Methylovirgula sp. 4M-Z18: one gene and its partner. The protein of the gene in region 1 interacts with the protein of each later gene in a pairwise test. Links are inferred from orthologs where the notes say so. Each region holds a gene or a part of one and is shown on either strand. Other genes may lie near its edges.

Region 1 (5,087 bases):
GCCGCCTGCCCGGCCGGCTCCTCGCCATGCCGCGCCGCTTCGAGCACCATGCGCGCGAGACGCGGCGGCAGCGGCAAGGCGCGAATGGCTTTGCCCTCGGACGTGATGCGACTATGCGCATCGAGCGCGCCGATGGATTGCAAGAGTGCGCGTGCCTCATTCACCGCAGGCGCGGGCGGCGGGTCGAGAAAGGCGAGCTGGCTCGGGTCGTGCGTCCCCCATTCGGCGAGATCGAGCATCAGGCCGGAGAGATCGGCGGAGAGAATTTCCGGCTTGGCGAAGGGTTCCAGCGACAGCGTCGCCGCCTCTTCCCACAACCGGTAGCACACGCCCGGTTGCGTGCGGCCCGCACGGCCGCGCCGCTGATCCGCGCTGGCGCGCGAGACACGCACCGTCTCGAGCCGCGTCACGCCGATATCCGGCTCGTAGCGCGGCACACGGGCAAGGCCGGAATCGATCACCATGCGCACGCCGTCGATGGTGAGCGAGGTTTCGGCGATCGAGGTCGCGAGTACGATCTTGCGGCGGCCATCTTTGGCGGGGCGTACGGCCAGGTCCTGCGCCGCGCGGTCCATCGCGCCATAGAGCGGCGCGATGTCGACATTCGGCGCCCTCACGCGCTCCTGCAGCAACGCCGCAAGCCGCGTGATTTCGCCCTGCCCCGGCAGAAACGCGAGGATCGAGCCCGCCTCCTCGTGCAGCGCCCGCAGAACGACTTTCGCCATTTCGTCTTCGATCCGGGCTTGCGGCTCGCGCGGCGCATGCAGCGTCGTCACCGGATAGGCGCGGCCTTCGCTTTCGATCAGCGGCACATGCGCACCCAGGAGGGACGCGACCCGCGCGCCGTCGAGCGTCGCCGACATCACCAGCAGCCGCAGATCCTCGCGCAGCGCGCCTTGCGTGTCGAGCGCCAGCGCGAGGCCGAGATCGGCATCGAGCGAGCGTTCGTGAAATTCGTCGAACAGCACGGCTCCGATGCCGGCGAGCGACGGATCGTCGAGAATCATCCGAGCGAACACGCCCTCGGTCACCACTTCGACGCGCGTCCGGTTCGAGACCTTCGATTGCAGCCGCACACGCAGACCGATCGTTTCGCCAACCGCCTCGTTCAAGGTCGCGGCCATACGCTCCGCCGCCGCGCGGGCCGCGAGACGCCGCGGTTCGAGCACGATGATCTTGCCGCCCTTCAGCCATGGCGCATCGAGCAGGGCGAGCGGCACCCGCGTCGTCTTGCCGGCACCGGGTGGCGCAACGAGCACGGCGCTCGCATGCGCGTCGAGCGCGGCGGCGAGATCGCTCAGGACCGCATCAATCGGCAGTGAATCGGAGAACGAAAAACCCATGGGGCGGGATTTAGAGCAAAGCACTGGTGGAAAGGTAGTCTTTTCGCTGAATACCGGGCCTCAATGGCCGGGCAATTGGGCGAAAGCCGGCAATGCCCAGCCGCGCACGATCGCCAGCCCACGCAGGCCAAAGCCGACCATCAGCCCGCTCGCCGTGGTGATCGCCACCGGCAAATCGAACAATTCCAGCAACATATAGGTGGCCGCTCCACCAAAAGCGGCCGTGGCATAGAGTTCGCGATGAAACAGAAGCGAGCGCTCGCCCGCCAAAACGTCGCGGATGATGCCGCCGAAACAGGCCGTCATCATGCCGAGCACAATGGTGGTCAACGGATGCGCGCCGCTGATTTCCGCCTTGGCCGCGCCACTGATCGCGAAAATCGCGAGACCGGCTGCGTCGAGCCACAGCAACGCCCGGAAATGTTCGAGCATCGGCATCAGCGGCCGGTAGAAGGAGCCGACGAAAAAGACGCCCAGCGCGGTCGCGAGGCAGATGATCATGTCCGCCGGGTCATGCACCCAGAACACCGGCAGGGCGAGCAGCATGTCGCGCAGCGTGCCGCCGCCGATGCCGGTAGCCGTCGCCAGCATGGCGAAACCCAGCGGATCCATACCCTTGCGGGCCGCGACCAGGCAGCCCGACAGCGCGAAAACCGCGATGCCTATCCAATCAGCGAGACTGAACCACAGCCCGTTCAAGCGTCGCCGGAGGCCTTGGCCTCCTCGGCGGGCGCCGCTTTCGGGCCGCCGCGGGCCACGCCGACCTTGGCGGGGCGCAGAACCCGGTCGCCGATGGCGTAGCCGGCTTCCACGACCTGCGCCACCGTCCCGGACGGCACGCTGGGATTTGGGATCTCGAACAGCGCCTCGTGCATATTGGGGTCGAATTTCTGGCCCTGCGGTTCCAGGCGCTTGATGCCGTGGCGGCCAAGGGTGGTGACGAAATTACGCTCGATCACCTCGATGCCGTCGACAAGCGTCTTCAGCGGCCCCTCGCTCGCTCGCGCGTCAGCCGGCACATTGGCGAGCGCACGGTGAATATTGTCGGCGAATTCCAGCATGTCGCGGGCGAATTTGGTGACGCCATAGGTACGCGCGTCGCTCACCTCGCGCTCGGTGCGGCGGCGTAGATTTTCCATTTCCGCGAGCGTGCGCAGCACCTTGTCCTTGAGCTCGGTGGTTTCCTGATTGAGCTTTTCGACGACGGCGAACGGATCCGGCGTGGCATTTTCCGCCGGCGCCGGTGCGGCGTCCTCGGCTTGCGGCTTGTTTTCCGGCTTTTCGTGGTCGGTCATGAGGCGCTTTCCAAAGAGAGAAACTTTGCCCCGCATATCAGGTTTAGCGGCCAAAAAATCAAGCCCGAGAATGGACCACGGCCTTCCAGGTCGCTGGGCAAGAGGCGGCGTGGAAGGCCGCGGTCCGTTCGGCGCCATTGCACGCCTGCCGCATTCCGCTACATTGAGGGCACTGATTTTTCACGGTTTCGGCCCTCTTGCTGTTTGCGCCCCTTTCCCCCGACGATTGGACGGCCGTCTTGCTGTCTTTGAAAATCGCGCTGGTTGCGGTTTGCGCGAGCCTGATTCCGGGCATTGCGCTCGCCTATGTTTTGGCCAAGAAGGAGTTTTGGGGCAAGACCTTGCTCGACGGATTCGTGCATCTGCCGCTCGTCCTGCCGCCGGTCGTGACTGGCTATTTCCTGCTGCTTGAGTTCGGACGGCGTGGCCCGCTCGGCATGCTTCTGCTGCAAGCTTTTGATTTTACGTTTGCTTTTCGTTGGACCGGCGCGGCGCTGGCCTCCGCCATCATGGGCTTTCCGCTCATGGTGCGCGCCATGCGCCTGTCGTTCGAGGCGGTCGATCCCAAACTCGAAGCGGCAGCGAGCAGCCTGGGGGCAAATCCGTTCCTTCGCTTTCTCCTCGTCAGCCTGCCGCTGGCTCTGCCGGGGGTCATCTCTGGTGCAATCTTAAGCTTTGCCAAGGCGTTAGGAGAATTTGGCGCGACCATCACCTTCGTCTCGAACATTCCCGGCGAGACCCGCACCATCGCCTCGGCGATCTATACCAACCTGCAGACGCCGGATGGGGACGCGTCGGCCATGCGCCTCACCCTGGTCGCTATCGTGATCTCCATGGCGGCGCTCATTGCCTCCGAATTCCTGCAGCGCCGCAGCCTGGCGAAACGGGCGCGCGCATGATCTCGTGCGCCATTCACCATGAGACGGGCAATTTCGTGCTCGACGCCGAATTCGAGAATACCGACGGCGTGCTCGCGTTCTTCGGCCCCTCGGGCTCGGGCAAATCCACCTTGATCAACCTGATCGCCGGCCTGACCCGGCTGCAACAGGGCCGCGTGACGCTGGGCGGCGAGACGCTCGACGACACGGCGGCCGGCCTGTCCATGCCGGTGCACCGCCGCCGAATCGGCCTCGTCTTTCAGGATTCGCGGCTGTTTCCGCACCTCACCGTGCGGCAGAATTTGCTGTTCGGCCAGTTTCTCGCACCGAAATCGGCGCGCCGCGTGGCCTTCGGACCGTTGATCGATACCCTCGGCCTCGGCGCCCTGCTGCAGCGCCGGCCCGAAAGCCTCTCGGGCGGCGAGCGCCAGCGGGTCGCGATTGGCCGCGCCCTGTTGATGGGGCCGCGCCTGCTTGCCATGGACGAGCCGCTCGCGGCACTCGACGACGCACGGCGACAGGAAATCCTGCCGATGATCGAGCAGGTGCGCGATGTCGCCGGCGTGCCGATCATCTATGTCTCGCACGCGATCCCCGAAGTGGCGCGGCTCGCCGCCCAGGTGATCGTGCTCGCCAAGGGCAAAATCGTGCGGCGCGGCGCGCCGCAGGACGTGTTCGGACGCTCTTGGCAAAGCGACGAAAGCCGCTTCGACCTCGCCTCCGTGCTCACCGCGGAGATCGGCGCTTATGATGCCGCCCATGGGCTGACCACGATCGAGCATCCGGCGGGAGCGATTCAGATGATCGGCCGCATCGGCGCCGCCGGCACGCCGACCCGGATCGTCATCCGCTCGACCGATGTTGCCCTGAGCCGCACTCTACTGTCGGGCCTCACTATGCGCACCGCGCTGCAGGGCCAGATCGATCAAATCGAGATGGACGATGGCCCGCTGGCGCTGGTGCATATCGCCCTGCCAGGCGGCAATCAGCTCGCCGCCGCCGTCACCCGCAAGGCGGTGAACGAACTCGGGCTCAGGGAAGGCGACGCCATCGTCGCCTTGGTGAAGAGCGTTGCGTTGGACGAGCGGCAGATCGGGCCGTCGCGATGGTGAGATTTACAGCGTGCCCATGCCACCATCGATCATGATTTCGCTGCCGACGGTGTAGGTGGCCTCGTCCGAAGCCAGGAACACCACGGCCTTCGCGATCTCGGAGGGCTCACCGAACCGGCCGGCCGGCACCAGGCCCTTGATGTTTTCGGCAACGTTTTTGAGGTCGGCCTCATTGAAACCGAGCTTGCCGTAAAGAGGGGTCGTGATGGGGCCGGGGCTGACCGCATTGAGACGGATGCCGCGCCCGATGAGTTCGCCCGACAAAGTGCGGATGAATGACTGCAGCGCGGCCTTCGTGGCAGCATAGACGCTCGAATTCGGCATGCCGATATGGGCATTGACCGACGTATTCAGCACGATCGATGCCGGATTGGCCAGGATCGGCAGCAGCGCCTGCAGCAAGAAATACGGACCCTTGACGTTGATATCGAAGACGCGGTCGAAATTGGCCTCGTCCCA
Region 2 (5,124 bases), 3.1 Mb from region 1 along the record:
TCCGCAGGCGCCCAAGGGCAAGGGGATTTCGTGCTTTCTGGTCGAGGCAGGCACGCCTGGCCTTGCCATCGGCAAGGCGGAGCGCAAGATGGGCCAGGCCGGATCGGCCACCAATCCGGTGAGTTTCGCGGGCTGCCGCATCCCGGCCGCCAACCTGCTCGGGCGCGAGAATGACGGATTCCGCATCGCCGTCGGGGAGCTTGCCGGCGGGCGCATCGGCATCGCCAGCCTGTCGCTCGGCATTGCCCGCGCGGCGATGGATCTCGCCAAAGCCTATATCCGCGAGCGCAAGCAATTCGGCCAGGCGATCGGCGATTTCCAGGGCATTCAATGGCTGATCGCCGACCGCGAGACCGAATTGGAGGCGGCGCGTCTGCTCATCCTGAACGCCGCCGCGAAGAAGGATCGCGGCGAGCCCTTCGGCAAGGAAGCTTCGATGGCGAAACTCTACGCCTCGGAGACGGCCCAGCGCTGCACCGATACGGCGTTACAATTGCACGGCGGTTCGGGCTATCTGCAGGACTACAACGTCGAGCGGCTGGCGCGTGATGCGCGGTTGACTCGGCTCTATGAAGGCACGTCCGAGATTCAAAGGCTCATCATCGCGCGTGATGTGCTGCGGCAGTAGCGTCCCTTCTCCGGCGCCACCGCGCGTGAGAAGAGATCACGCTAAACACTAAACATTAGACGAATCATCTCCGCCCGAGCCGGAATCGTCGTAATCGTCGGACGAGTCCTGGAAGTCCTGATCCTGATCGTTGGAATTGCCCTGCTGCGTATCCAGGGCAGACTGTCGGCTATCGCCGGGCTTGTCGTAAAAATTGTTGATGATCGTCTCGTTGCCGCCACCGCCCAGCGGATTGTTGCCGGCGATGTCGGCAAGCCCCGGATTGCGGTGCGAGGAAAACAGGCTCGAAATGGATTCGGCCGCCAGCATGCCGCCGGCGACGCCCGCGGCGGTCGTCAACGCGCCGGACAGGAAGCTCGGGCCTTGCGATGGCGGCGCGGCGGCCTGGCCCCAAGGGCTTTGTTGCGGCTGCGCACCCCATGGGCTTTGCTGGGGCTGCTGGCCCCAGGGGCTCTGCTGCGGCGGCGGGGCATATTGCGGCGGGTTGGCCGGGGCTTGCGGACGCGGCGGCTGGCTGCCGCCGAACAGCGACCCGAGCCCGCCCAAGAAGCTGCCGCCGCCCTGTTGCGGCTGGCTGGCATGGGCCTGCAGGTCGCGCACCTGCGCCTCGAGTTCCTGCAATCTTTGATTGGCGGCGCCAAGCGCCTGCTCCTGCACCAGCACGGTTTGCGCCAGCACATAGGGCGCGGAGGGGATCTGCCGCACGGCGTCGCTGATGAAGGTCTGCGCCTCCATGTCACGCGCTGCGTCCGGCGCGTTGCGGATGCGGTCAAAAAGGCCCGAAAGAAGTTGGCGTTCGTCCGGTGTCATTCATCATCTCCTCTGGTCGGCGTCGCCGCCCCTTTAAGATATGGGGACGATCGAGCGCGCTGCCAAGGTCAGAGCAATCAACTGCCCGACGGCAGGAACGGAATATCGACGCCGAAGCTTTGCAGGATCAGGATAACGTTGAGAATCAAGATGATGGCGGTGCCCACCACGGCGGCGCCCTGCATCCAGGGACGGTTGGCGAACTCGCCCATCACGTCCTTGCGCCGCGTGAACAGGATGAGGGCCACGAGCGGCAGGGGCAGGGCGAAGCTCAGCACGATCTGGCTCCAGATGATCGCATCCGTCGAGTTGACGCCGAGCGAGACCACGATGAAGGCCGGGATCATCGTCACGAGGCGGCGTAGCCAGAGCGGAATGCGGAACCGCACGAAGCCCTGCATGATCATCTGGCCCGCCATCGTTCCGACGACCGAGCTCGAAATGCCGGAGGCCATCAGCGAGGCGAGGAAGATGGCGGCCGCGCCGGCGCCGAGCAGGGGCGTCAGCGTATAATAGGCGGTTTCGATCGACGCGACATCGTCGTGACCGTTATGGAACGTGCCCGCGGCCATCACCACCATGGCCATGTTGACGAGGCCGGCAAGGGTCAGCGCGATGACCACTTCGCGGTTCGAGAAGCGCAGCAGCTTGCGTTTTTCGGCACGGTTCGCGGGGATGACGCGGCGCTGGGTCAGGCCCGAATGCAGATAGATCGCATGCGGCATGACGGTCGCGCCGATGATGCCGACGGAAATGGTGAGCGCGTCGGCATTGGGGATATAGGGGGTGACCGCCGCGCGCGCCGCGGCCGCCCAATCGACCGGCGGGATGAACATTTCGGCGATGTAGCACAGCGCGATGACGGCGATCAGCCCGCCGATCACGAGCTCCAAAGGCCGGAAGCCGTAACGCTCCAGCGTCAGGATCACGAAGGTCAGGGCGCCGGTGACGAGCATGCCGAGCAGCAGCGGCCCTTGCGCCGGCAGGGTGAGATGCAGCGCCCCCGCCGCGTCGGCCGCCATGACGCCGATACCGTCCGAGACAACATTGAGCGGCGGCAATTGGAACAGCAGGGTCAGACCGATGGCGCCGCCGAGGAATTCGGCGAGATCGGTCGCCATGGCAGCGATTTCGCTCACCACCCACATCGCCAGGGCGATTGGCGCCGGGACATGGTCGCGGCAGGTTTCCGCCAGATTGCGGCCCGTCACGATGCCGAGCTTGGCGGAAAGCGCCTGAAACAGCATGGCCGCCACATTCGCGAACAGCACGACCCACAGCAGCGTATAGCCGTGTTTGGCGCCCGCCTGAATGTTGGTCGCGAAATTGCCGGGGTCCATGTAGGCGATCGAGGCGACGGCCGCCGGTCCGGTGAACAAAAACGCCGTCCGCCAGCGGCTGGTGCCGCCTGTCAGGGCCCGCCGCAGGGCGAGATCGATCGGGGCGGCTAGGGCGCGGGCGGTGCTGGTATCGGACATGGGCGGCTCGTATTGTTTCATATGCTCCATAATGTAGCCATTGCTATATTTATGTCAAGCGGGGCTGGATGTGGGCGAGGCGGGATCGCGGTGCTTTTGACTGAGCGGCTTTAAGCTTGAGGGCGCTTGGGTCAGGGACGCGTGGCGGCATTCTCTTGCAACACGCGCCCGCGCAAGTCAGGCTGGCGTAAAAATGGAATTTTCCATAGCCTGCTAGAGACCCACGATGAGCCGTTTCTGGAGCCCAATTGTTCATTCCTTGATCCCCTACGTCGCGGGGGAGCAGCCGGCGATCAGCGGGCTCACCAAACTCAACACGAATGAAAACCCTTATCCGCCATCGCCGCGCACGCTCGCGGCGATCTCGGCCGCGGTGAACGAGACGCTTCGGCTCTATCCTGACCCGACAGCCCTGCGACTGCGGCAGGCGATTGCCAAAAGTCATGATCTCGATCCGGGCGAAGTGTTTGTCGGCAACGGCTCCGACGAGGTTCTGGCCCATACGTTCCAAGCCTTGCTGAACCACGAAAGCCCGCTGCTTTTCCCCGACATAAGCTACAGTTTCTATCCGACCTATTGCCGCCTGTACGGCATTCCTTTCCGCGAAGTTGCGGTGGATGAAGACCTGCAGGTTCGCATTGAGGATTATCGGCAACCTTGTGGGGCCATCATCCTGCCCAATCCCAATGCGCCGACCGGCATGGCGCGGTCGCTCGCCGAAATCGAATCCTTGGTTCGAGACCACGCGGATCAGGTGGTCGTGATCGATGAGGCCTATGTCGATTTCGGCGCGATGAGTGCCATCCCGCTCGTCAAAACCTATCCGAATCTGCTTGTCATTCAGACGTTTTCGAAATCGCGGAGCCTCGCCGGGCTGCGCGTCGGCTTTGCCGTCGGACAACGGCCGCTCATCGACGCGCTGGAGCGAGTGAAGGATAGCTTCAATTCCTATCCGCTCGACCGGCTCGCTTTGGCAGGGGCGATCGCGGCCTGGAAAGATCGAGACTGGTTTGAACGCCATCGCGATTTGATCATGGCCAGCCGTGAGCGCCTCGCGCAGGCTCTGCGGGAATTGGGTTTCGATGTTCTGAACTCATCCGCCAATTTTCTGTTCGCGCGGCATCCAGACAGAGCCGGCGCGGATTTGGCGCGGGAACTCCGGAGCCAGGGAATTTTGGTGCGGCACTTTGCCAAGAAACGCATCGACGATTTTCTTCGTATCAGCATTGGGACTGATGACGAATGCGACCGGCTCGTGGCTGCTCTTAAACGGATCCTGACGTGATCTGCTCGTGCGAATATCCCGCGGCGGCGATGTCCGGGAGATGGGCTGTGGCTTAAAGGACCGCGACCGCCCCGGTCGCAATGCAATCTTCTATGTTGCGGCCACGTGCGACCGGGACGGTCGCGGTCCGTTCATCACATCGTCGCTTCGATCTGCGCTCGCAACTCCTTCGTCACCTCCGGCATCACGCCGAACCAATCGCGGAAGGCGGGGCGGGCCTGGTGCAGCAGCATGCCGAGGCCGGTCACGATGGCGTTGCCGCGCCGCTGCGCCGCCGTCAGCAGGGGGGTGAATTTGGGGATGTAGACGATGTCCGACACGATTGCTGCCTGCGGCAGATCGTCGAGCGCGAGGTCCAGCGATGGCTGTCCGTCCATGCCGAGACTCGTCGTATTGATGAGCGTCATCGCCCCGTTCAACGCGGCCGCGCGCTCTTCCCACCTATAGGCCTTGATCGGCGCGCCGAATTCGGCTTCGAGACTCTTGGCCCGCTCAAAGCTGCGGTTGATCAGGCGAATTCCCGGCGCGCCTTCGTCGATGAGGCCCGCGAGCACCGCGCGGGCGGCGCCGCCGGCGCCCAGCACCACGACCGGTCCGCTCGCCGCGCGCCAATGCGGCTGATCTTCCTTGATCGAGGCGATGAAGCCGAAGGCGTCGTAATTATGCCCGTGCAGCGCGCCGTCCGGCTGCACGACGACGCAATTCACCGCGCCGATGTGTTTGGCGAGCGGCGAGAGCGTATCGACCATCCGCACCGCATGTTCCTTATGCGGAATGGTCAGGTTGCAGCCGGCAAAGCCCAGGGCCGGCAGCGCGCGCAAGGCCTTTTCCAAATTCTCGATTTTGATTTCGAGCGGCACATAAGCACCCGGCAATCCGTGCTGCTGCAGCCAATAGCCGTGAATCTTCGGCGAGCGCGAGTG

Evidence for each region. The genes of interacting proteins can lie anywhere in the genome.
Region 2: the proteins of grpE (region 1) and V9T28_RS16065 interact in binary tests that used the Escherichia coli proteins (3 or more experiments, as listed by UniProt). The link is inferred for Methylovirgula sp. 4M-Z18 from one-to-one orthologs.

The regions. Positions count from the first base shown.
Region 1 is NZ_CP149574.1:359,751-364,837, reverse strand. What follows is about bases 839-3,660. They hold grpE (nucleotide exchange factor GrpE), read right to left. Parts: upstream 2,639-3,660; coding sequence 2,039-2,638; downstream 839-2,038. Other genes in these bases: modC (molybdenum ABC transporter ATP-binding protein), read left to right, coding at 3,534-3,660; modB (molybdate ABC transporter permease subunit), read left to right, coding at 2,878-3,537; V9T28_RS01610 (trimeric intracellular cation channel family protein), read right to left, coding at 1,404-2,042; hrpB (ATP-dependent helicase HrpB), read right to left, coding at 839-1,343. Outside these bases: more of hrpB, read right to left, coding at 1-838; more of modC, read left to right, coding at 3,661-4,628; V9T28_RS01590 (SDR family oxidoreductase), read right to left, coding at 4,632-5,087. UniProt on the Escherichia coli protein: Participates actively in the response to hyperosmotic and heat shock by preventing the aggregation of stress-denatured proteins, in association with DnaK and GrpE. It is the nucleotide exchange factor for DnaK and may function as a thermosensor.
Region 2 is NZ_CP149574.1:3,452,015-3,457,138, reverse strand. What follows is about bases 717-3,575. They hold V9T28_RS16065 (Nramp family divalent metal transporter), read right to left. Parts: upstream 2,917-3,575; coding sequence 1,516-2,916; downstream 717-1,515. Other genes in these bases: hisC (histidinol-phosphate transaminase), read left to right, coding at 3,143-3,575; V9T28_RS16070 (DUF2076 domain-containing protein), read right to left, coding at 717-1,438. In the rest of the region: V9T28_RS16075 (acyl-CoA dehydrogenase family protein), read left to right, coding at 1-628; more of V9T28_RS16070, read right to left, coding at 677-716; more of hisC, read left to right, coding at 3,576-4,201; V9T28_RS16055 (shikimate dehydrogenase), read right to left, coding at 4,336-5,124. UniProt on the Escherichia coli protein: H(+)-stimulated, divalent metal cation uptake system. Involved in manganese and iron uptake. Can also transport cadmium, cobalt, zinc and to a lesser extent nickel and copper. Involved in response to reactive oxygen.